One region of the Cupriavidus sp. GW823-FHT06D04 genome, then DNA from elsewhere that is predicted to be linked to it. Evidence: predicted binding sites of a transcription regulator. Region 1 holds the regulator's gene; each other region holds the start of a gene.
The links. The regulator sigma-54, encoded in region 1, starts transcription at its own class of promoters, with help from an activator protein. The targets are predictions, from matches to a motif close to TGGCANGNAANCTGCTTT.
Positions count from the first base shown of each region.

Region 2: a site for sigma-54 is predicted at 1,856-1,873, ahead of AC1Q7H_RS13735 (ATP-NAD kinase family protein). Genes of this name have one in related genera too.
Region 3: a site for sigma-54 is predicted at 1,819-1,836, ahead of AC1Q7H_RS25485 (GTP cyclohydrolase II). Genes of this name have one in related genera too.

Region 1 is NZ_JBXAHL010000002.1:119,638-126,531, forward strand. Features, by position in the region: gene AC1Q7H_RS04245 (LON peptidase substrate-binding domain-containing protein) at 1-458, opposite strand, end outside; gene rapZ (RNase adapter RapZ) at 550-1,434, opposite strand; gene AC1Q7H_RS04255 (PsiF family protein) at 1,552-1,944, opposite strand; gene hprK (HPr(Ser) kinase/phosphatase) at 2,107-3,078, opposite strand; gene ptsN (PTS IIA-like nitrogen regulatory protein PtsN) at 3,159-3,614, opposite strand; gene hpf (ribosome hibernation-promoting factor, HPF/YfiA family) at 4,070-4,420, opposite strand; gene AC1Q7H_RS04275 (RNA polymerase factor sigma-54) at 4,469-5,956, opposite strand; gene lptB (LPS export ABC transporter ATP-binding protein) at 6,092-6,892, opposite strand.
Region 2 is NZ_JBXAHL010000008.1:202,381-209,274, forward strand. Features, by position in the region: gene AC1Q7H_RS13730 (sigma-54-dependent Fis family transcriptional regulator) at 1-1,674, shown strand, start outside; gene AC1Q7H_RS13735 (ATP-NAD kinase family protein) at 1,910-2,989, shown strand; gene AC1Q7H_RS13740 (thiamine pyrophosphate-dependent dehydrogenase E1 component subunit alpha) at 3,061-4,062, shown strand; gene AC1Q7H_RS13745 (alpha-ketoacid dehydrogenase subunit beta) at 4,099-5,115, shown strand; gene AC1Q7H_RS13750 (acetoin dehydrogenase dihydrolipoyllysine-residue acetyltransferase subunit) at 5,115-6,239, shown strand; gene AC1Q7H_RS13755 (carboxymuconolactone decarboxylase family protein) at 6,320-6,661, shown strand; gene AC1Q7H_RS13760 (lipoyl protein ligase domain-containing protein) at 6,708-6,894, shown strand, end outside.
Region 3 is NZ_JBXAHL010000024.1:71,627-78,520, reverse strand. Features, by position in the region: gene AC1Q7H_RS25490 (acyltransferase family protein) at 516-1,616, shown strand; gene AC1Q7H_RS25485 (GTP cyclohydrolase II) at 1,894-3,132, shown strand; gene AC1Q7H_RS25480 (URC4/urg3 family protein) at 3,129-4,451, shown strand; gene upp (uracil phosphoribosyltransferase) at 4,524-5,210, shown strand; gene AC1Q7H_RS25470 (TetR/AcrR family transcriptional regulator) at 5,210-5,902, shown strand; gene AC1Q7H_RS25465 (amidohydrolase family protein) at 5,979-6,894, shown strand, end outside.

The sequences.
Region 1 (6,894 bases):
ACAATGCGCCGCAGCGCATCCAGGCATTCGCCCAGCAGCTCCAGCTTGCAGTCGATGATGTCGGGGGGCAGCACCTCGGCGCGGGCGACCAGCAGGCCGTCGTCGCGGGTGTCATGGCTGACGATATGGAAGCGCTCGCGGCCGCGCGCGCGGATCAGCAGCACGCCCAGCTGCTCCATGTTGCAGTCGACGATTTCCGCCAGGCAGCCGACCAGCTCGGGCACGGTAGGCTGGTCCGGCCGGGCCACTTCCTCGCCGCTTTCGATCAGGCAAACGCCAAAGGGTGTGTTGTCGCGCAAGCAGTTGCGCACCATGTCGACATAGCGCGCCTCGAACACGCGCAATGGCAGCCGTCCACCGGGAAACAGCACGGTGTGCAACGGGAACAGCGGCAGGTTGTCGAGCGTCCGTGGCGGAACTTCTGATCCCGTGGGACGGTAGAGGTCGGTCGAGGACATGCAGTGCCAGCTTGGGTATCGCGCAGCAATGGGCCAGCCGGCCAACGCGGTGCGCAGATGCCAGTGATCCCAGTGGGCAGTCCCGCCTGCGTCAGCCCGCCGGTGCGAGCTCTCGGTGTCTCACCAGCACATTACCATGCGCCCGGAAGTAGTTGGCAAGCCTTTCCGTAATATAGACCGAGCGATGCTGCCCGCCGGTGCAGCCGATCGCCACGGTCAGGTAGCTGCGGTTGTCGGCAATGAAGCTTGGCAGCCACTTTTCCACATAGGCGCGGATATCCTCGGCCATTGCCAGCACCATTGGCTGGGCCTGCAGGAAGTCGATCACCGGCGTGTCACGCCCCGTCAGCGGGCGCAAGGCCAGGTCGTAATAGGGGTTGGGCAGCGAGCGCACGTCGAACACCATGTCCGCATCGCTGGGCACGCCATGCTTGAAGCCGAACGACTCGAACAGCAGCGTCAGCCGCTGGCTGTCGTCGCGGATCAGCTCCTTGATCCAGCTGCGCAGCGTATTGGTGCGCACATTGCTGGTGTCGATGCGGTGCGCGGCCTCGGCCAGCGGGCTCAGCAGCGCGCGCTCCATCTCGATCGCTTCCATCAGCGCGGTGTCGTTGAAGGCCGGTTCAACGCCAGGGCCCGGCATGCCGTCGGTACGCACCGACAGCGGGTGGCGGCGGCGCGTCTCGGAATAGCGCTGCACCAGTGCGTCGGTGCTGGCGGTCAGGAACACCACCTCGACCTGGTGCTCCGCGGCCAGCGCGCGCACGGTGTCGGGCAGCTGGTCGAGCGACTCGCGGCTGCGGATGTCAGTGGCGACGCCCAGGTGCGTATAGCCCTGGCTGTCGAGGTAGCGGGTCAGTTCCGGGATGAACTGAGCCGGCAGGTTGTCCACGCAGTAGTAGCCTGCGTCTTCGAGCACGTTCAGTGCGACGGACTTGCCGGAACCGGATATGCCGGTGATGAGGATGATGCGCATAGCAACTGAAGCATAGCATCACGTGATGAAGGCGTCATGACACCACGCACAAAGCAAGCATGGCGAACCTCGCGGTTCGCCATGCTTTTGCCGTCAGTTTGCAGCGCTGGCTGCGGCTCAGGCTGCCTTGGACAGGCATTCCTTCATGTAGGCCTTGTATTCGTCGCCCTTCTTGCCCTTGCCCGACTTGCTGCAGGAAGCCATTTTCTCCTGCTGGGTCTTGGACGCGCCCTTGGACAGGCATTCCTTCATGAACGCCTTGCGTTCGTCGCCCTTCTTGCCGGCGGCTTGCGTATTGCAGGCCTTCATCTTGTCCTGCTGGGCGTTGGCTGCGGGCTTGTCCGGGGTAGCCGGGGTGGCGGGCGTGGCAGGCATGGCCGGCGTTGCCGGTGCGGTGGCCGCTGGCTTGGCTGGCGTGGCGGGGGTTGCCGGCGTGGCCGTGGTCTGTGCAAAAGCGCTGGCGGCGATCATCGGGGTGACCAGCGCGCACATCGCGATCAGTTTCTTCATGCTTGCTCTCCTGGGTGTGGAAAACTTCATGGCCGCGCGCCATTGCCGGCGTTGCAGCTTCCGTAACGGGCGCGATGCCCATTACAGCACAAAACGGAGCATGCCTGAAGAACGTTGACGTTCTGCGTCAACGCCGTTGTAAGCAAATGAAAACGCTGGGGCTCAGAGCAGGCGGCCCTGGCCGCGCGAAACCGCATCGGCCTGCATCGCGGCGCGCTGCCGGTCCATGAAGTCGCGCAGCGTATCGATGCCGCGCAGGCGCAGGATGGTGTTGCGCACCGCGGCCTCGACCAGCACGGCCAGGTTGCGCCCGGCCGCCACCTGGATCTTGACCATGTGGATCGGCAGGCCCAGCACGTCCAGGTATTGCGAATCGAGCGGCAGCCGCTCGAACTCGCCGTCGTTGCGGCGCACCAACTGCACCACCAGTTTGATCTTCATCTTCCGCCGCACCGCGGTCTCACCGAAGATGGTCTTGATGTCGAGCAGGCCCAGGCCGCGCACTTCAAGCAGGTTCTGCAGCAGCGGCGGGCAGCGGCCTTCGATAAAATCCGGCCCCAGGCGCACGAAGTCCACGGCATCGTCGGCCACCAGCCCGTGGCCGCGCGAGATCAGTTCCAGGCCCAGTTCGCTCTTGCCCAGGCCCGATTCGCCCATGATCAGCACGCCCATGCCCAGGATGTCGAGGAAGACCCCGTGCATGGTCACGCGCGGCGCGGAGATGCGCGACAGGTACAGGCGCAAGTGGTCGATCACCGCGGCCGACGACACCGGCGTGGTGAACAGCGGCGTGGACGAGCGCGTGCAGCGCAGTTCCAGGTCGGGCGGCGGCTCCATGCCGTCGGCGATCACCAGGAAGGGCGGCTCCAACAGGATCAGCTCGCCCATTTGGCGCTTGCGGGTCTCATCGTCCAGCCGCTGGTAATAAGTGATTTCGGGCTTGCCGAGCACCTGGATGCGGTTGGGGTGGATCAGGTTCAGGTGGCCCACCAGGTCGGCGGCGGAGGTGGCTTCGCGGGCGAACTCCACGTCGAAGGCGCGGTCCGCGCCTTCCAGGCCGGCCACCCACGAGAGTTTGATGTCGGCTGCGTTGTCGTCGAAGATGGACTGGGAGGTGACGCCGGTGAGTTCCATGCGGTATGACTGGTGGGGCGGTTTGCGAAGCGCCTGGCGCCTGCCCGGTCTGGTGCCGGCCCGCCTGGGGGATCAGGGGATCAGGGATGCCATGCGATCAGCAACTGATGGACGGCATCGGGCGTCGGCAGCGTGGCCAGTCCTTCGCGCATGTCGCGGTCGGAAAGCAGTTGCGCGATTTCTGACAGGATTTCCAGGTGCTGCTGCGTAGCCTGTTCGGGCACCAGCAGGAAGATCAGCAGCGATACCGGCTTGCCATCCGGCGATTCGAACGGAATCGGCTCGGCCAGGCGCATGAAGGCGGCCAGCGGCTGCTTCAGGCCCTTGATGCGGCCGTGCGGGATCGCCACGCCGGCGCCCAGGCCGGTGGATCCCAGCGACTCGCGCGCGAACAGGTTGTCCGTCACGATGGCGCGCGCCACACCATGGTTGTTCTCGAAGAGGAGCCCGGCCTGCTCGAACACACGCTTCTTGCTGGTGACGCTGACGTCCAGGGTGATGTTGCCGGGTGGCAGCAATTTGGCCAAACGATTCATGGGCGATGCGCAGGATTTCAGTTAGCGGGCAGATCGTTCCGCGGGGCAGTGGGCTGGCTCCGGGCTGCCGTTGGCCTGGCCGGAGGCGTCCGGCCCATTATAGAGCAGCGACTACCCCCGTATTGTGCAGCGCAGCGGGGCAAGCCGGTGCAGAACGATACATGGTGATGCAATCGTGCCTCCGGGCCGGGAGCCGGCGCACCGATGCGGGGCGCGGCCAGGATTCCCTCTCTTTGTATGGCGCAGCATACACCTTGGCGCTGCGCTTGCGAACACTCTTGCCCATTCGGGTGAAAAGCGTTGGCTCCGGCGCCACAGCCGGGCCGCACCGCCAGTGCGGGCGCGGCATGCCGGCGGCAACCCGGAACGCAAGGGCGCAAAAAAGCCGCGCTTCGTGGCGCGGCTTGCCTGTTCAATCCTGATTCAGCAGCCCGCTGCGGGGCTGCCGGGCACGGTCATTGCTGCATTTGCGCTGCGGCCATCTGGTACTTGACCGCTTCGCGGTCGTGGCCTTGCACGCGATCCTTGTAGCGGATCACCTGACGGTCCAGCTTGTCGACGAGTGCGTCGATCGCTGCATATAGGTCTTCGTGATGCGCCTCGACAAAGATGTCCTTGCCCTTGAGATGTAGATTAATTTCCGCGTACTGACGCCGGTCCTTTTCCTTGTGGTTGTCGACAGAGAGCAGCACGCTAACGCCAATGACCTGATCGAAATGCCTGACGATTCGCTCCAGCTTCGTTTCCACGTACTCACGCAGAGGGGGCGTGATGTCCAGGTGGTGTCCACTGATCTTGAAGTTCATAGCGCTTCTCCTTCTGAAAGAGCCTCACCAGGCAGGCGGTGGGCTCGGCTACAAAGACTTGCGGAGATTGACTGCGGGGATCTTCAGGGCTTCGCGATACTTGGCAACAGTGCGGCGCGCAACAACAAAGCCTTGCTCACCCAGCAGTTCGGCAATGCGACTGTCGGAAAGGGGATTCCTCGGGTCTTCGGCTCCTATCAGTTGCTTGATCAAGGCGCGGATGGCCGTTGATGAAGCCGCGCCACCGGTTTCGGTGGACACGTGGCTGCCGAAGAAGTACTTCAGTTCGAAAGTACCCATCGGCGTTGCCATGAATTTATTGGTCGTCACCCGGGAGATGGTTGACTCGTGTAAACCCAGTGTATCGGCAATCTCCCGCAAAACCAAGGGGCGCATGGCGATTTCGCCGTGACTGAAAAAGTTCTTTTGACGCTCGACAATGGCCTGCGAGACACGCAGGATTGTGTCGAACCTTTGCTGGATGTTCTTGATCAGCCAGCGCGCCTCTTGCAGCTTTTGCTGCAGTCCGGCCGTGCCGGACTCACCCTTCGCGCCACGCAGGATTTGGGCATACATATCGTTGATGCGCAGCCTCGGCATCACATCCGGATTGAGCTGCGCGATCCAGCCGCCGCCACCCTTGCGCACGAACACGTCCGGCACCACAAAGTCCGCTTCCGGGCGGCTGTACGCATGGCCGGGGTAGGGCGCCAGCGAGCGGATCAGTTCGTGTGCGGACTTCAGTGCCACTTCATCTACCTGCAGCGCCTTCTTCAGCCGCGTGTAGTCGCGTACTGCGAGCAACTCCAGGTGATTGCTAACGATGTTCAGCGCCAGTTCGCGTTGCGGGTGCGTCAGGCGTCGCAACTGCAGGGCCAGGCACTCGGCGGCGTTGCGCGCACCCACGCCGGGCGGGTCGAAACTCTGCAGCAGCGTGAGGATGGCGTGGACTTCGTCGATCTCGAACTCGAGTTCTTCCGGCAACTCCGTGCAGATCTCCTCAAGCGATGCGCTCAGGTAGCCATCGTCGTCGAGCGATTCGATCAGGAAGATGGCCAGGCCTTTGTCGCGCGCCGAGATCTTCAGCGGCGTGAGCTGCTCCATCAGGTACTCGCGCAGCGTGGGCTCGGCCTCGCGCAGCTGCATCGGCGTTTTTTCATCCTCGTCGCCCTGGGGGCGGCGGGCAAAGTCGTCCAGGCTCCAGTCGCCGCTGCCGTAGTCGTCGCCGTTGCCGTTGCCGCTGTCGCCATAGCTGTCGTCGTCACCCGCGCCGTCGGCGCGAGCCTCGCCATTGCCCTGGGGCTCAGCCGGGGCGGGCGCCGGTGCGCTCTGCAGGTTGACCGAGCCGTCGGCCGCCACGCGCAGCGGGCTTTCGATCCAGTCGTTCTCGCGCTCGAGCAGCGGGTTTTCCGTCAGCGCCTGTTCGACCTCTTGCTGCAGTTCCAGCGTGGAGAGCTGCAGCAGCCGGATCGACTGCTGCAGTTGCGGGGTCAGGGCCAGATGCTGGGAAAGACGGAGCTGTAGCGACGGTTTCATGCGAGCTATTCTATGCGCATCTTTCCGTTGTTGGAACGGAAATTGCTATCGCTTATGCGGTCCGATCGCCGCTGGCTGTGGGAGGGCCCACGCGCGCCCGCGAAGAGGCCTGCCGCTCGCGGGCAGGCCGTTAAGTCACATGCGGAAGTTCTCGCCCAGGTAGACGCGCCGCACTGCGTCATTGGCGATGATTTCCTCGGGCTGGCCCGCGGCCAGCACCGTGCCTTCGCTGATGATGTAGGCGTGGTCGCAGATGCCGAGCGTCTCGCGCACGTTGTGGTCGGTGATCAGCACGCCGATATTGCGTGCCTTGAGGAAACTGACGATGCGTTGGATCTCGCCCACGGCGATCGGGTCCACGCCGGCGAAGGGTTCGTCCAGCAGGATGAAGCGCGGCGACGACGCCAGCGCGCGCGCGATTTCCACGCGGCGGCGCTCGCCGCCCGACAGCGACAGCGCCGGGTTGTTGCGCAGGTGCGCGATCTGCAGGTCGTCGAGCAGCGAATCCAGGCGGCGCTCGATCTCGGTCTTGGGCAGCGGCTTGCCGTTGCTCACCTGAAGCTCCAGCACCGCGCGGATGTTCTCTTCGACGTTGAGCTTGCGGAACACCGAGGCTTCCTGCGGCAGGTACGACAGCCCCATGCGCGCGCGCTCGTGGATCGGCAGGCCGCTGATGTGGTCGCCGTCGAGCACGATATCGCCTTCGTCCAGCGCCACCAGGCCCACGATCATGTAGAACGAGGTGGTCTTGCCCGCGCCGTTAGGCCCGAGCAGGCCGACCACCTCGCCGCTCTTCACGTCGAGCGAGACGTCCTTGACCACCGTGCGCGAGCCATAGCGCTTCTTCAGGTGGCGCACGACCAGCGTGCTGCCGCCGGGAAGGACGGTGGAGGCTTCGACGGAAGGCTTGTCGGCGATGGTTGCGGTATCGGTCATTG
Region 2 (6,894 bases), on a different contig from region 1:
GCCCGCAGCGATGCCGCGCTGCGCCACGCGGGCCTGTACCTGGGCGCCGAGTGGAGCGAGAGCGGCGCCGGCACCTGCGCGGTCGGCACCGCCCTGGCCACGGGCCAGGCGCTGACGGTGCACCAGGCCGACCATTTCGACGCCACCCATATCCCGCTGACCTGCACCGCCGCGCCGCTGTTCGACACGCACGGCAACCTGCATGCCATCCTCGACATCTCCGCGCTGACCTCGCCGCAGGCCAAGGACAGCCAGGGGCTGGCGCTGCAGATGGTGCGCATCTACGCCGCGCATATCGAGAACGCCAACTTCCTGCGCGCGCACCGCCGCGACTGGATCCTGAAGCTGAACGTGGCGCCGGAGTTCGTCGACGTCAATCCCGAATACCTGCTGGCGCTGGACGAGGCGGGCCGCATCGTCGGCCACAACCACCGCGCCAGGCTGATGCTGGAAGGCGAGCTGGGTGTTGCACCGGGCGCCACCGTGCTGGGCCAGCGGTTCGAGACGCTGTTCGACGCGCGCCTGGAAGACCTGGGCCATTACGTCTATTCGCGCCCGAGCGAGCAGCGCCTGGTGGCGCTGACCCGCAGCGGCGGCCTGCTGTACCTGAGCGTGCTGCCGCCCGCGCTGCGCTGGCAGGCGCCGCCCGCCGAAACGCAGGTGGAGATGCCGGATGCGCTGGCAGCACTGACCGGCGGCGATGCCGCGCTGCAGCAGCAGTTGCAGCGCGCGGCGCGCCTGGTCGATTCGCCCATCAACCTGCTGATCCACGGCGAGACCGGCAGCGGCAAGGAGTTCCTGGCCAAGGCGCTGCATCTTGCCAGCGCGCGCCGCGGCGGGCCGTTCGTAGCGGTGAACTGCGCGGCGATCCCTGAAACCTTGATTGAAAGCGAATTGTTCGGCCACCTGCCCAACAGCTTCTCCGGCGCAGGCCCGCGCGGCAAGCGCGGCCTGATCCAGGAGGCCGACGGCGGCACGCTGTTCCTGGACGAGATCGGCGACATGCCGCGCGAGCTGCAGTCGCGGCTGCTGCGCGTGCTGGCCGAGGGCGAAGTGCTGCCTGTCGGCGCCGCGCGGCCGGTGCCGGTGCGGCTGCGGGTCATCTCCGCCACGCACCACAGCCTGGAGCAACTGGTGGCCGACGGGCGCTTCCGCGAGGACCTGTACTACCGCCTCAACGGCGCGCGCTTTACGCTGCCGCCGCTGCGTGCGCGCACCGACCTGGACTGGCTGGTCCGCAAGCTGCTGCAGGAAGGGGGCGCAGAAGGCGGCGAGATCACGCTGTCGCCCGCGGCACGCGAGCGGCTGCACCGCCACCGCTGGCCCGGCAACCTGCGCGAACTGCGCAACGTGCTGGAGTACGCGCGCGCGGTCTGCGCCGACGGCTATATCGATGTGCCGGACCTGCCTGACAGCCTGGCGGGACCCGCTCCGTCCGCCGCCCTGCCGCAGCCAGGGCCCGCCCAGTCACCCGCTGCCGCGCCGTTCGATCCGCACCAGTTGCCGCCGGAAGGCATGCTGCTGATGCAATACCTGCGCGCCTCCGGCTGGAACCTGAGCGCGGTCGCGCGGCAGATCGGCGTCAGCCGCATGACGCTGTACCGCCGCATGGAGCGCTACGGCATCCAGTCGCCCAACCGGCGCGACGGCGGCCCAGAGCCCACCGACGCATAAGCCGGCAGGCAGCACGGCGCACGCGCGCCATCCCTGCGATACGGTTGTCCATCCCCTGTACACCTGCGCTGTGACACCTGTCACAGCGCAGCGTCGCTTTTGCCCTTCCGCCTCGGGGTAATCCCTCGGATCCGACCCCGCTGATACCCCTGTTTCCCCGGTTTTCACTGCCTGCGCGCACTGGCACGGCCATTGCAAATACGCTTGGCAAGACAACGACAACAGGAGACAGGCAATGGGGCACGCAGCAGGCGCCAGCGCGCAGATCGCGCCAGTGGTCGGCATCATCGCCAACCCGATTTCCGCGCGCGACATCCGCCGCGTGATCGCCAACGCCAACAGCCTGCAGCTGGCCGACCGCGTCAATATCGTGCTGCGCCTGCTGGCCGCGCTGGCGTCCTGCGGCGTGGAGCGCGTGCTGATGATGCCCGACCGCGAAGGCCTGCGCGTCATGCTGGCGCGGCACCTGGCACGCCGGCAGGGGCCGGACTCGGGGCTGCCCGCGGTCGACTACCTTGACATGCCGGTCACCGCGCGCGTTGACGACACCCTGCGCGCCGCGCGCTGCATGGCCGATGCGGGCGTGGCCGCCATCATCGTGCTGGGCGGCGACGGCACCCACCGCGCGGTGGTGCGCGAGTGCGGCGCGGTGCCGATCGCGGGCCTGTCGACCGGCACCAACAATGCCTACCCCGAAATGCGCGAACCCACCATCATCGGGCTGGCCACCGGCCTCTATGCCACGGGCCGCATTCCCCCTGCGCAGGCGCTGGCGTCGAACAAGCGGCTCGACATCGTCATCCGCGACGGCAACGGCGGCTTTCGCCGCGATATTGCGCTGGTGGATGCGGTGATCTCGCACGAGCACTTCATCGGCGCGCGCGCCTTGTGGAAGACCGACACGCTTGCCGCCGTCTACGTGTCCTTTGCCGACCCCGAGGCCATCGGCCTGTCATCCATCGCCGGGCTGCTGGAGCCGGTGGGCCGGCGCGAAGAGGGCGGCCTCGCGATCGAGCTGGCCGCCCCCGGCGAAGGCGAATTCGACCTGTGCGCGCCGATCGCACCCGGCCTGATGTGCACCGTGCCGGTGGCCGGCTGGCAGCGGCTCGAACACGGCCGGCCCCATCGCGTGCGCCAGCGCAGCGGCATTGTCGCGCTGGACGGCGAGCGCGAACTGGCCTTCGGGCCGGACGACGAAGTCACCGTCACCCTGCATGACCACGCCTTTCGCAGCATCGACGTCGCGGCCTGCATGCGCCATGCCGCGCGCCACCACCTGATGCGCCGCCTGCCGCGGCACGCCGCGGCGGGATGACGCGCGGGCACCGCGTCCGCCCGCTTTTCCCCTTTCTTGAAGTGCAACACCTGAAAACGAAGGAGACAGACATGACAGCCAGAGCTTCTCAAGATTCCGCCGCGCTGCCGCTCGATAAGGAGACGTTGCTGACGGTGTACCGGAAGATGCGCACCATCCGCGATTTTGAAGAACGCCTGCACGTGGACTTCGGGCGCGGCGACATCCCGGGCTTCGTCCACCTGTACGCGGGCGAGGAAGCCGCGGGCGTCGGCATCCTGCACCACCTGAACGATGGCGACCGCATCGCCAGCACGCACCGCGGCCACGGCCACTGCATCGCCAAGGGCGTCGATCCGGTGGCGATGATGAAGGAGATCTACGGCAAGAAGGGCGGCTCGTGCAATGGCAAGGGCGGCTCGATGCATATCGCCGACCTGTCCAAGGGCATGATGGGCGCCAACGGCATCCTGGGCGCGGGCGCGCCGCTGATCTGCGGCGCCGCGCTGGCTGCCAAGTTCCGCGGCAAGGGCGAGGTCGGCATCACCTTCTGCGGCGACGGCGCCTCCAACCAGGGCACCTTCCTGGAGAGCCTGAACCTGGCCGCGGTGTGGAACCTGCCGGTGATCTTCGTGATCGAGAACAACGGCTATGCCGAATCGACCTCGCGCGATTACGGCACCGCGGTGGACAGCTACGTGGACCGCGCCGCCGGCTTCGGCATCCCGGGCGTGACGGTGGACGGCACCGATTTCTTCGCCGTCCATGAAGCGGCCGGCGAAGTGATCCGGCGCGCGCGCGAAGGCGGTGGGCCGTCGCTGCTCGAATGCAAGATGGTCCGCTTCTACGGCCACTTCGAGGGCGATGCGCAAACCTACCGCGCCGCAGGCGAACTCGACGATATCCGCGCCAACAAGGATTGCCTGAAGCTGTTTGGCCGCGCCGTGACCCAGGCCGGCGTGGTCGCGCGCGAAGAACTCGACGCCATCGACCGCGAGGTCGCCGCGCTGATCGAGCATGCCGTGCAGGAGGCCAAGGCCGCACCGCAGCCCGGGCCCGAAGACCTGCTCACCGACGTCTACGTCAGCTACTGATCCGCCACGCGCTAACTCAATATCAGGAGACAAACCATGGCTCGCAAACTGAGCATCAAGCTGGCGATCAACGAGGCGATCGACCAGGAAATGACCCGCGACCCCAGCGTCATCATGCTGGGCGAAGACATTGTCGGCGGCGCCGGCGCGGACGGCGAGAAGGACGCCTGGGGCGGCGTGCTGGGCGTGACCAAGGGCCTGTACGCCAAGCACGGCGACCGGCTGCTGGACACGCCGCTGTCTGAATCCGCTTACGTGGGCGCCGCCATCGGCGCCGCGGCCTGCGGCATGCGCCCGATCGCCGAGCTGATGTTTATCGACTTCATGGGCGTTTGCTTCGACCAGATCTTCAACCAGGCGGCCAAGTTCCGCTACATGTTCGGCGGCAAGGCCGAGACCCCGGTGGTGATCCGCGCGATGGTCGGCGCGGGCTTTCGCGCGGCCGCGCAGCACAGCCAGATGCTGACGCCGCTGTTCACTCATATCCCCGGACTGAAGGTGGTGTGCCCGTCCACGCCGTACGACACCAAGGGCCTGCTGATCCAGGCGATCCGCGACAACGACCCGGTGATCTTCTGCGAGCACAAGAACCTATACGGCCTGGAGGGCGAGGTGCCCGAAGGCGCCTACGCGATTCCGTTCGGCGAGGCCAATATCGTGCGCGACGGCAAGGATGTGTCGATTGTCACCTACGGGATGATGGTGCATCGCTCGCTCGAAGCGGCCGCCACGCTGGCCAAGGAGGGCATCGAGGCGGAAGTGATCGACCTGCGCACGCTCTCGCCGCTGGACATGGACACCGTGCTGGAATCGGTCGAGAACACCGGCCGCCTGGTGGTCGTGGACGAGGCCAGCCCGCGCTGCAATATCGCCACCGATATCTCCGCGCAGGTCGCGCAGCAGGCCTTCGGCGCGCTCAAGGCCGGCATCGAGATGGTGTGCCCGCCGCATACGCCGGTGCCGTTCTCGCCGACGCTGGAGGACCTGTACATCCCCAGCGCCGCGCAGATCGTGGCCGCCGCGCGCAAGACCATGAAGGGAGGCAAGCACTGATGGCAACCGCAATTTCCCCCACGATTATCCCGATCGTGATGCCCAAGTGGGGCCTGTCGATGAAAGAAGGCACGGTCAATGCGTGGCTGGTCGACGAAGGCACCGAGATTACCGTGGGCCTGCCGATCCTCGACGTGGAAACCGACAAGATCGCCAATGCGGTGGAGGCGCCCGACGCGGGAACGCTGCGCCGCAAGGTGGCGCAGGCCGGCGACGTGCTGCCGGTGAAGGCGCTGCTGGGCGTGCTGGCACCTGCGGAGGTGAGCGATGCGCAAATCGATGACTATGTCGCGGCTTATGAAACGCCGGCGGACGATGCTGGCGAAGAAGAAGCCGCTGCCGCGTACCAGTTTGCCGACGTCGACGGCATCCGGGTCCGCTATGCCCGCAAGGGTGGCGGCGCCGAAACCGTGCTCTTCATCCACGGATTTGGCGGAGACCTGGACAACTGGCTGTTCAACCTCGATCCCCTGGCCGACGCGTACACCGTGGTGGCGCTCGACCTGCCCGGCCACGGACAGTCGTCGCCGCGGCTCGCGGGCACGACGCTGGCGCAGATGGCCGGCTTTGTAGCGCGCTTCATGGACGAGACCGGGATCGAGGCGGCGCATGTGGTCGGCCATTCGATGGGCGGCGGCGTGGCGGCGCAACTGGCTGTGGATGCACCGCAGCGGGTGCTTTCGGTGGCGCTGGTGTCGCCGGTGGGCTTTGGCGACGCCGTCAACAGCGGCTATACCGAAGGCTTCGTCAGTGCTCAGTCCCGGCGTGAGCTCAAGCCCGTGGTCGAGCTGCTGTTCGCCGACGCGGGGCTGGTCAGCCGCCAGATGCTGGACGACCTGTTGCGCTACAAGCGGCTGGACGGCGTCACCGAGGCGCTGACGGCGCTGGGGCAGGGGCTCTTCGGCGGCGGCCGCCAGAGCGAGCAGCCTGGCCAGCGGCTGGCCGGCAGCGGCAAGCGCGTGCTGGTGGTGTGGGGCGGTCAGGACCAGATCATCCCGGCCGCGCACGCTGAAGCCGCGCCGGCGGGAGCAACCGTCAAGGTCTTTGCCGATGCTGGCCACATGAGCCAGATGGAGAAGGCCAATGACTTCAACGCGCTGCTGAAAAAGCATCTGGCCGGCTGATGCCGCGCGCGGATGGCGCCGCCCCAGGGCGCCATCCGCTCGGCCAGTTCGCCTTGTTCGAATTCAAGACAGGACACCTCATGACCACAGACCTGAAGACCCGCCTGACCGAGATCAACAAGCAATTCGGTGCGCTCGGCCAGGCCCAGCCCGCCGCCATGAGCGCCTTCCAGGGCGTGATGAAGGCCGCCACGCAGGACGGCAGCCTGCCGGCCGCCGTCAAGGAACTGATTGCCGTCGCACTGGCGGTGCAGAAGGGCTGCGACGACTGCGTGCTGTTCCACACCAGTCAGGCGCTGCGCCATCGCGCCACGCGCGAGCAGCTGGCCGAAGTGCTGGCCATCAATATCGAGATGGGCGGCGGACCCGGCGCCATGTATGCGTCGAAGGCGCTGGCGTACTTCGATGCGCTCAACGTCTAGCCTTGCTAGACTCGGCACGTTGCCATCCGGAGGCTGGTGCCATCCCATGCCGTTTGAATTTGTCGATGCGGCCCATGCCGGGCAGGCGGGCAGCGACCCGCTGCAGGATGAGCTGGCCTTGCTGGATCTCGCGGCACAGGGCCGGCAGGTGGCGCAGCTGTGGGAGGCGCCGCTGTCGCTGGTGGTGCCGCGCACCTACCTGCGCCATGCCGCGCTGGAAACCGCGCGCGCCG
Region 3 (6,894 bases), on a different contig from region 1:
CCGCGGTTGCTGGGGCGCGGCCGGCAAATGCCGCCTACGGAGTGCGCGCCGCAGGTCTCGTGTCGCGCACCGTGGTCGGGGCGGGGTACACGTCGTCGCTGGGCGCAATCGGTTGACGGGGCGGTGGCGGTGTCGCCGCGGTATCCCGCGGGACTCCCTCGCATCCCGCCAGGGCCGCGGACAGAAGGGCGATGAGGGAGCACACAGCCAAGCCGCAACGGAAGGCGTGACCGGCGCGGGAGAAGAGCGTGCGGTGCTGCATAAGCGGGCCCCAGTGGCAATGGTGATTGTAGCTTAGCCTACTGGCGCACAAAGAAACGTCCCTTGAATGCGTGGTTCAAGCCTGACGTCCCCCCTATCCACCCGACAGTTGAATTTTGGGCCGCGACGGCAAACTCGCAACAAGCCGGGGCAGTGTGTAACGAATCTATAGGTAGTGGCGTATGCGCCATATTAGAGCCGGTGCAAGCAGGTAGAATCGCGCCTTCCGTGGCAATTGCAGCATTCCTATAACAATGAGCCCTCGTCCGTCGCGCCTGCCTTGCATCGACGCCCTGAAAGCGGTCAGCTCCCAGTTGATCGTGCTCCATCACCTGGCCTTCTATGGCCCGATGTCCGATACCGCGTATCGGCTGGCCCCGGGGCTGGTGGACTGGCTGTACGACTACGCCCGCATCGCTGTGCAGGTCTTCCTAGTGATCAGCGGCTTTCTCGCCGCGCGCAGCCTGGCGCCGCATGGCCGGCTGGAGATCCGCCAGCATCCGCTGCTGGTGCTGTGGCGGCGCTACCAGAAGCTGGTGGTGCCCTTTGCCGCGGCGCTGCTGCTCAGCATTGCCGGTGCCGCCCTGGCGCGCCATTGGATGGTGCACGACTCGATCCCCGCGCCGCCCGGCCTGCTGCAGTTCCTGGCGCACGTGACGCTGCTGCATAACGTGCTCGATGTCGATGCGCTCTCGGCCGGGGTCTGGTACGTGGCTATCGACCTGCAGCTGTTTGCGCTGCTGCTGGGCGCGCTGTGGGCCGCGCGCGCCGTGGCGGGCGGGAAAGCGCCGGCGGGTGCCGGGGCCAGCATCGGCATCGTGGCGCTGGTGGCGGTGGCGTCGCTGTTCTGGTTCAACCGCGATGCCGCGTGGGATATCTGGGCCGTGTACTTCTTCGGCGCCTATGGCATGGGGGCGCTGGCCTACTGGGCGTCCAACCCCGGCCGCCCGGTGTTGCCGCTGCTGCTTATCGGCGCGGTCGCGCTGGCGGCGCTGGCGGTGGATTTCCGGCTGCGCATCGCGGTGGCGCTTGCCACTGCGCTGCTGCTGGCGGTGGCGCGCCGCGGCGGCTGGCTGGAGCGCTGGCCGCGGGCGCGCGTGGTCGGCTTCTTCGGGCGCATTTCCTATTCGGTGTTCCTGGTTCACTTTCCGGTTTGCCTGCTGGTCAACGCGCTGGTGTCGAACCTGGCGCCGGGCCAGCCGGTGCTGAACGCGCTCGGCATGGTTGCCGCGTGGGGGCTCAGCAATGTGGCCGGCGTGCTGTTTTATCGCTACATCGAAAGCGCCCAGCCGCTGGCGGCGCTGCGTGCGCTGCTGGGCAACGGCCGCGACCCCGCCGGCCGGCAAAGCGTGTAATGCTTGCAGGCACTGCCGCGCAGCGGCGGCACGGTTTGCCCCGGACGGCGCCGTGCCCGCATGGCCGTGCGCGCCTTTTGTTGGTGCGTATGCACCCGCGATGTCCCGCCGCCGGCACGCGATGCGTGCATGCCGCCAGCGCGGACTTGCGTTCGGCGCCACACACATTGCCGCAACACTCGCGTAAACGGGCATTGGGCGATGGCACAAAGGTTGCCTAGTATGGAATCGTAAACCTGACCATTTGGTCAGGATTCCATCGGGAACCGAGGGTGCCATGTCCGACCATATCGTCCTCACCTCACACGCACGCCGCGACAAGCCGGCCGAGCCCATCCACTGGGGCGCCCCCACGGCGGCCGAGCGCGGGCCGGTCATCGCCAGCCTGGCGAATCCGGCACAGCGCAATGTGATCGGCACTCATGCTGGCGCCTACGCCATCTACCGGGCCCTGGCGGTTGCCGCGGGCGCTTTGCAGCGCGACCATCGCACCGACCTGACCGATACCGCGCCGGCGGAAGCCATTGGGCCGCATCCGCAATGGGGCGACCCGGAGAAAATTGTCTCGCTGGATCCCTGGGGCCACCTGGTTTCCACCGTCTTTGCCGACCGCATCGCGGCCGGCGTGGATATTCGCCCGACCATCGCCGTCACCCGTGCGCATATCAACATGCCGGAGCTGGTGTCGGCCATTGCGGCCGGCCGGCTCAAGCCCGACGGCGACATCCTCCATGCCAATGGCGACGTGCGGGTGACCAAGGCGGCGGTCGACCCGGTGTGGTACCTACCCGGGCTGGCGGCCCGTTTCGGCATCAAGGAAAGCGTGCTGCGCCGCAGCCTGTTCGAGCAGACCGGCGGCATGTTCCCGGAACTGGTGACGCGGCCGGACCTGAAGGTGTTCCTTCCGCCCATCGGCGGCATGACGCTGTACTTCTTCGGCGACGTCAGCCAGCTGGGCAAGCCCGAGACCCGCGTGGCGTGCCGCGTGCACGATGAATGCAACGGATCGGATGTGTTCGGGTCAGACATCTGTACCTGCCGGCCGTATCTGGCACATGGCATCGAGGTGTGCATCGAGATGGCGCAGCAGGGCGGTGTCGGGCTGGTGGTCTACAACCGCAAGGAGGGCCGCGCGCTGGGCGAGGTGACCAAGTTCCTGGTCTACAACGCCCGCAAGCGGCAGGTGGGCGGCGACCGTGCCGAGACTTACTTTGCCCGCACCGAATGCGTGGCAGGCGTGCAGGACATGCGTTTCCAGGAGTTGATGCCGGATGTGTTCCATTGGCTGGGCATCCGCCGCATCGACCGCTGGGCGTCGATGAGCAACATGAAGCATGGCGCGCTGGTGGCGCAGGGCATCGAGGTGGTCGAGCAGGTGGCCATCCCCGAGGCCCTGATCCCCGCCGATGCCCGTGTCGAGATCGATGCCAAGGTGGCCGCCGGCTACTTTACGCACTACACGCCGCCGGATGCGAACGAACTGGCCCTGGCAAAGGGCAGGGGGTTGAACGAATGACGATGTTTCCCGAGGATGGCAAGCCCGGCATGGACCGCCAGGGCACAGGTAACGAGATGCGGCCGGGTGCCGGCTGGCTGAGCCCGGTGCCGGAAGGGCATCCCGCCTCGGCGCTGCTGTGTGCCGAGGCGGTGCGCACGCATTGCGCGGCGGTCACCGAACACGTGGCCAGCGGCGCGTCCGAGCTTTTCACCTGGCATCCGGACCGCGTGCATGCAATTGCCGACTATGTCGCCAGCACCATCCGCCAGCGCTATCCGGACCTGCAGGTGCCGTACCACAGCCGCTGGCGCCATTTTGAAAGTGGCGCCGTCGACCAGCGCGCGGACCGCTGGCAGGTGTTGTGCGAGCGTGCCGCGCTGAGCGGGCCAGAGCACCGCGAGGAGCGCGCCCGCATCGGCATCGACCTGGTCATTCCAAGCGTACTGCTGGATGCCGGCGCCGGCCCGGACTGGCGTTACCGCGATCCGGCCAGCGACCTGGTGCTGACGCGCTCGGAAGGGCTGGGCGTGGCCAGCTTCGTCCTGTTCGCGCGCGGCGGCTTCTCGGCCGCGCCGGGCGATCCGCTGCGCGCGGACGCCGAGCGGCTGCAGCGCATCGATGCCGACAGCATCGCCCACGCCTTCCAGGTCGCGCAGCACAACCCGCTGGTGGGGCTGGAAGGCCGCGCCGGCCTGCTGCGCCGCCTGGGCGAGGTGATGGAGGCGACTCCGGCGCTGTTCGGCCGGCCGGCGCGGCTGGGCAACCTCTACGACTACCTGAAGGCGCATGCGGTCAACGGGCAGCTCGACGCCGGCTTCCTGCTGCGCACGCTGCTGGTCGGCCTGGGGCCGGTATGGCCGGGGCGGATCATTGTCGAAGGCGTTTCGCTGGGCGACTGCTGGCGGCATCCGGCCGCGCCGGGCGGGCTGGTACCGTTCCACAAGCTCACGCAATGGCTGACCTATTCACTGCTGGAGCCGCTGGAAGACGCCGGCCTGACCGTGACCGGGCTGGACGCGCTGACGGGCCTGCCCGAATACCGCAACGGCGGCCTGCTCTACGACTTCGAGCTGATGGTGCCGCGCGACCCCGGTTTTGCCGCCGTGCCGCATGCGGTGGATGAGCCCGTGATCGTCGAATGGCGCGCGCTGACAGTGACCGGCCTGGACCTGGTGGCCGACGGCGTGCGCCAGGCGCTTGGCTTGCAGGAAGAAAATTTCCCGCTTGCGCGCGTGCTGGAAGGCGGCACCTGGGCGGCGGGGCGCCGCATTGCCGCCAAGCGGCGCCCGGGTGGCGCGCCGCCGTTCGCCATCATCAGCGACGGCACCGTGTTCTGAGCACGTCGGCCGCCAGGCGGCCGACGTTGCTGGCAGGCATTGCATGTGAAACGTGGCATCAGGAGCGTCACCATGAACGACATGTCCGCTGTTCCCGCTGTTGACCCACTCGATGCCGATGCTGCCGGCCTGCCCGGCGTGCTGGTCGTCGACCACCCGCTGGTGCAGCACAAGGTCACCCTGGTGCGCAGCGAGGAGACCACCACCGACAACTTCCGCCGGCTGGTGCGCGAAATCAGCCAGTTGCTGACCTACGAAGCCACGCGCGACCTGGCCATGGAGACCGTCGCCATCCGCACGCCGATCGCGCCGATGCAGTCGCGGGTGCTGTCCGGCAAGAAGCTGTGCCTGGTGTCGATCCTGCGCGCGGGCAACGGCTTTATCGACGGCATGCTGGAACTGCTGCCGGCGGCGCGCGTCGGGCATATCGGCCTGTACCGCGACCCCGAGACGCTGGAGCCGATCGAGTACTACTTCAAGATGCCGGAAGACATCCAGGAGCGCATGGTGATCGTGGTGGACCCGATGCTAGCCACCGGCAACTCGGCCATCGCCGCGCTGAACCGCCTGAAAGAGGCCGGCGTCACCACCATGAAGTACGTGTGCCTGATCGCCTCGCGCCCCGGGCTGCGCGCGCTGCGTGCAGCGCACCCTGAGGTCGGCATCGTCACCGCGGCCATCGACGACACGCTCAACGAGCACGGGTATATCGTGCCCGGGCTGGGCGACGCCGGCGACCGCCTCTACGGCACGCGCTGATGGACGCGCCCGCCAGCGCCACGGCGCGGCGCCCGCTACCCGCGTGCGATGCCCCGGGCGGGCGCATCCGGCAGGAGAACCAGGCCATGATCCTGCACGCGGCCGAGCATGTCTTCGCGCGCGCGGGCTTTGCCGGCGCCACCATGGCCGAGATCGCAATGCGCGCCGGCGTGCCAAAGTCCAACCTGCATTACTACTTCCGCACCAAGCAGGCGCTGTACCGCGCCGTGCTGGCGCATACGCTGCAGCTGTGGCTGTCGGAGACCGATATCATCCGCGCCGAGCTGCCGCCGCAGGTGGCGCTGGAACAATACATCCGCGCCAAGATGCGGCTGTCGGCCAGTCATCCGGATGCATCGCGCGTATTTGCCAATGAACTGCTGCACGGCGCGCATGAGATCGGCGAGGTCCTGCGGCAGGTGCTGCGCGAGCTGGTGTCGCGCAAGGCGGCGGTGGTGCAGCAGTGGATCGACCGCGGCCAGATGGCGCCGGTCGACCCGCAGCACCTGTTCTTCACGATCTGGGCGGCCACGCAGACCTATGCGGATTTCGAGTCGCAGGTATGCGCGGTGCTCGGCGTCAGCCAGCTGAAGCAGCAGGACTATGCGCAGGCCACCGAGCACCTGGTGGCGCTGCTGCTGCGCGGCTGCGGACTCGAGCCCGAGCCTGCGGCGCCCGACCGGCGCGTATGACGCCTGGACCCGCCCACCGTGGCGCCCGAGCCGGCGCCGTGAGAACATCGCCGTGCCTGCTGCCTGAGAGACCCCCATGCTCGACCTGATCCTGCGGCATTGCAACCTGCCCGACGGGCGCACCGACATCGATATCGGCATTGCCGCAGGCCGCATCGCCGCGGTTGAGCCGGCACTGGCTGCACGCGCCGCCGAGGAGATCGATGCGGCCGGCCAGTTGGTGACGCCGCCGTTCGTCGATGCGCACTTCCATATGGACGCCACGCTGTCGTACGGTCTGCCGCGCGTGAACCAGTCGGGCACGCTGCTCGAAGGCATTGCGCTGTGGGGCGAGCTCAAGCCGATGCTGACGCAGGAAGCGCTGGTCGAGCGCGCACTGGCCTATTGCGACTGGGCGGTGGCGCGCGGGCTGCTGGCGATCCGCTCGCATGTGGACGTGTGTGATCCGCGGCTGCTGGCGGTGGAGGCGCTGCTGCACGTGCGCGAGCGCGTGCGTCCTTACCTGGACCTGCAGCTGGTGGCGTTCCCGCAGGACGGGGTGCTGCGCGCGCCCGGCGCGCTGGACAACCTGAAGCGCGCGCTGGACATGGGCGTCGACGTGGTCGGCGGCATCCCGCATTTCGAGCGCACCATGGCGCAGGGCGCCGAATCGGTCCGGCTGCTGTGCGAACTGGCGGCGGACCGCGGCCTGCGCGTCGACATGCATTGCGACGAGAGCGACGACCCGCTGTCGCGCCATATCGAGACGCTGGCCAGCGAGTCCGTCCGGCTCGGCCTGCAGGGCAGGGTGGCGGGCTCGCACCTGACTTCGATGCATTCCATGGACAACTACTACGTGTCCAAGCTGATCCCGCTGATGCGCGAGGCCGGCGTGGCGGCGATCGCCAATCCGCTGATCAACATCACGCTGCAGGGGCGGCACGATACCTATCCGCGGCGCCGCGGCATGACGCGCGTGCCGGAGTTGCTGGAGGCCGGCGTGCGGGTGGCGT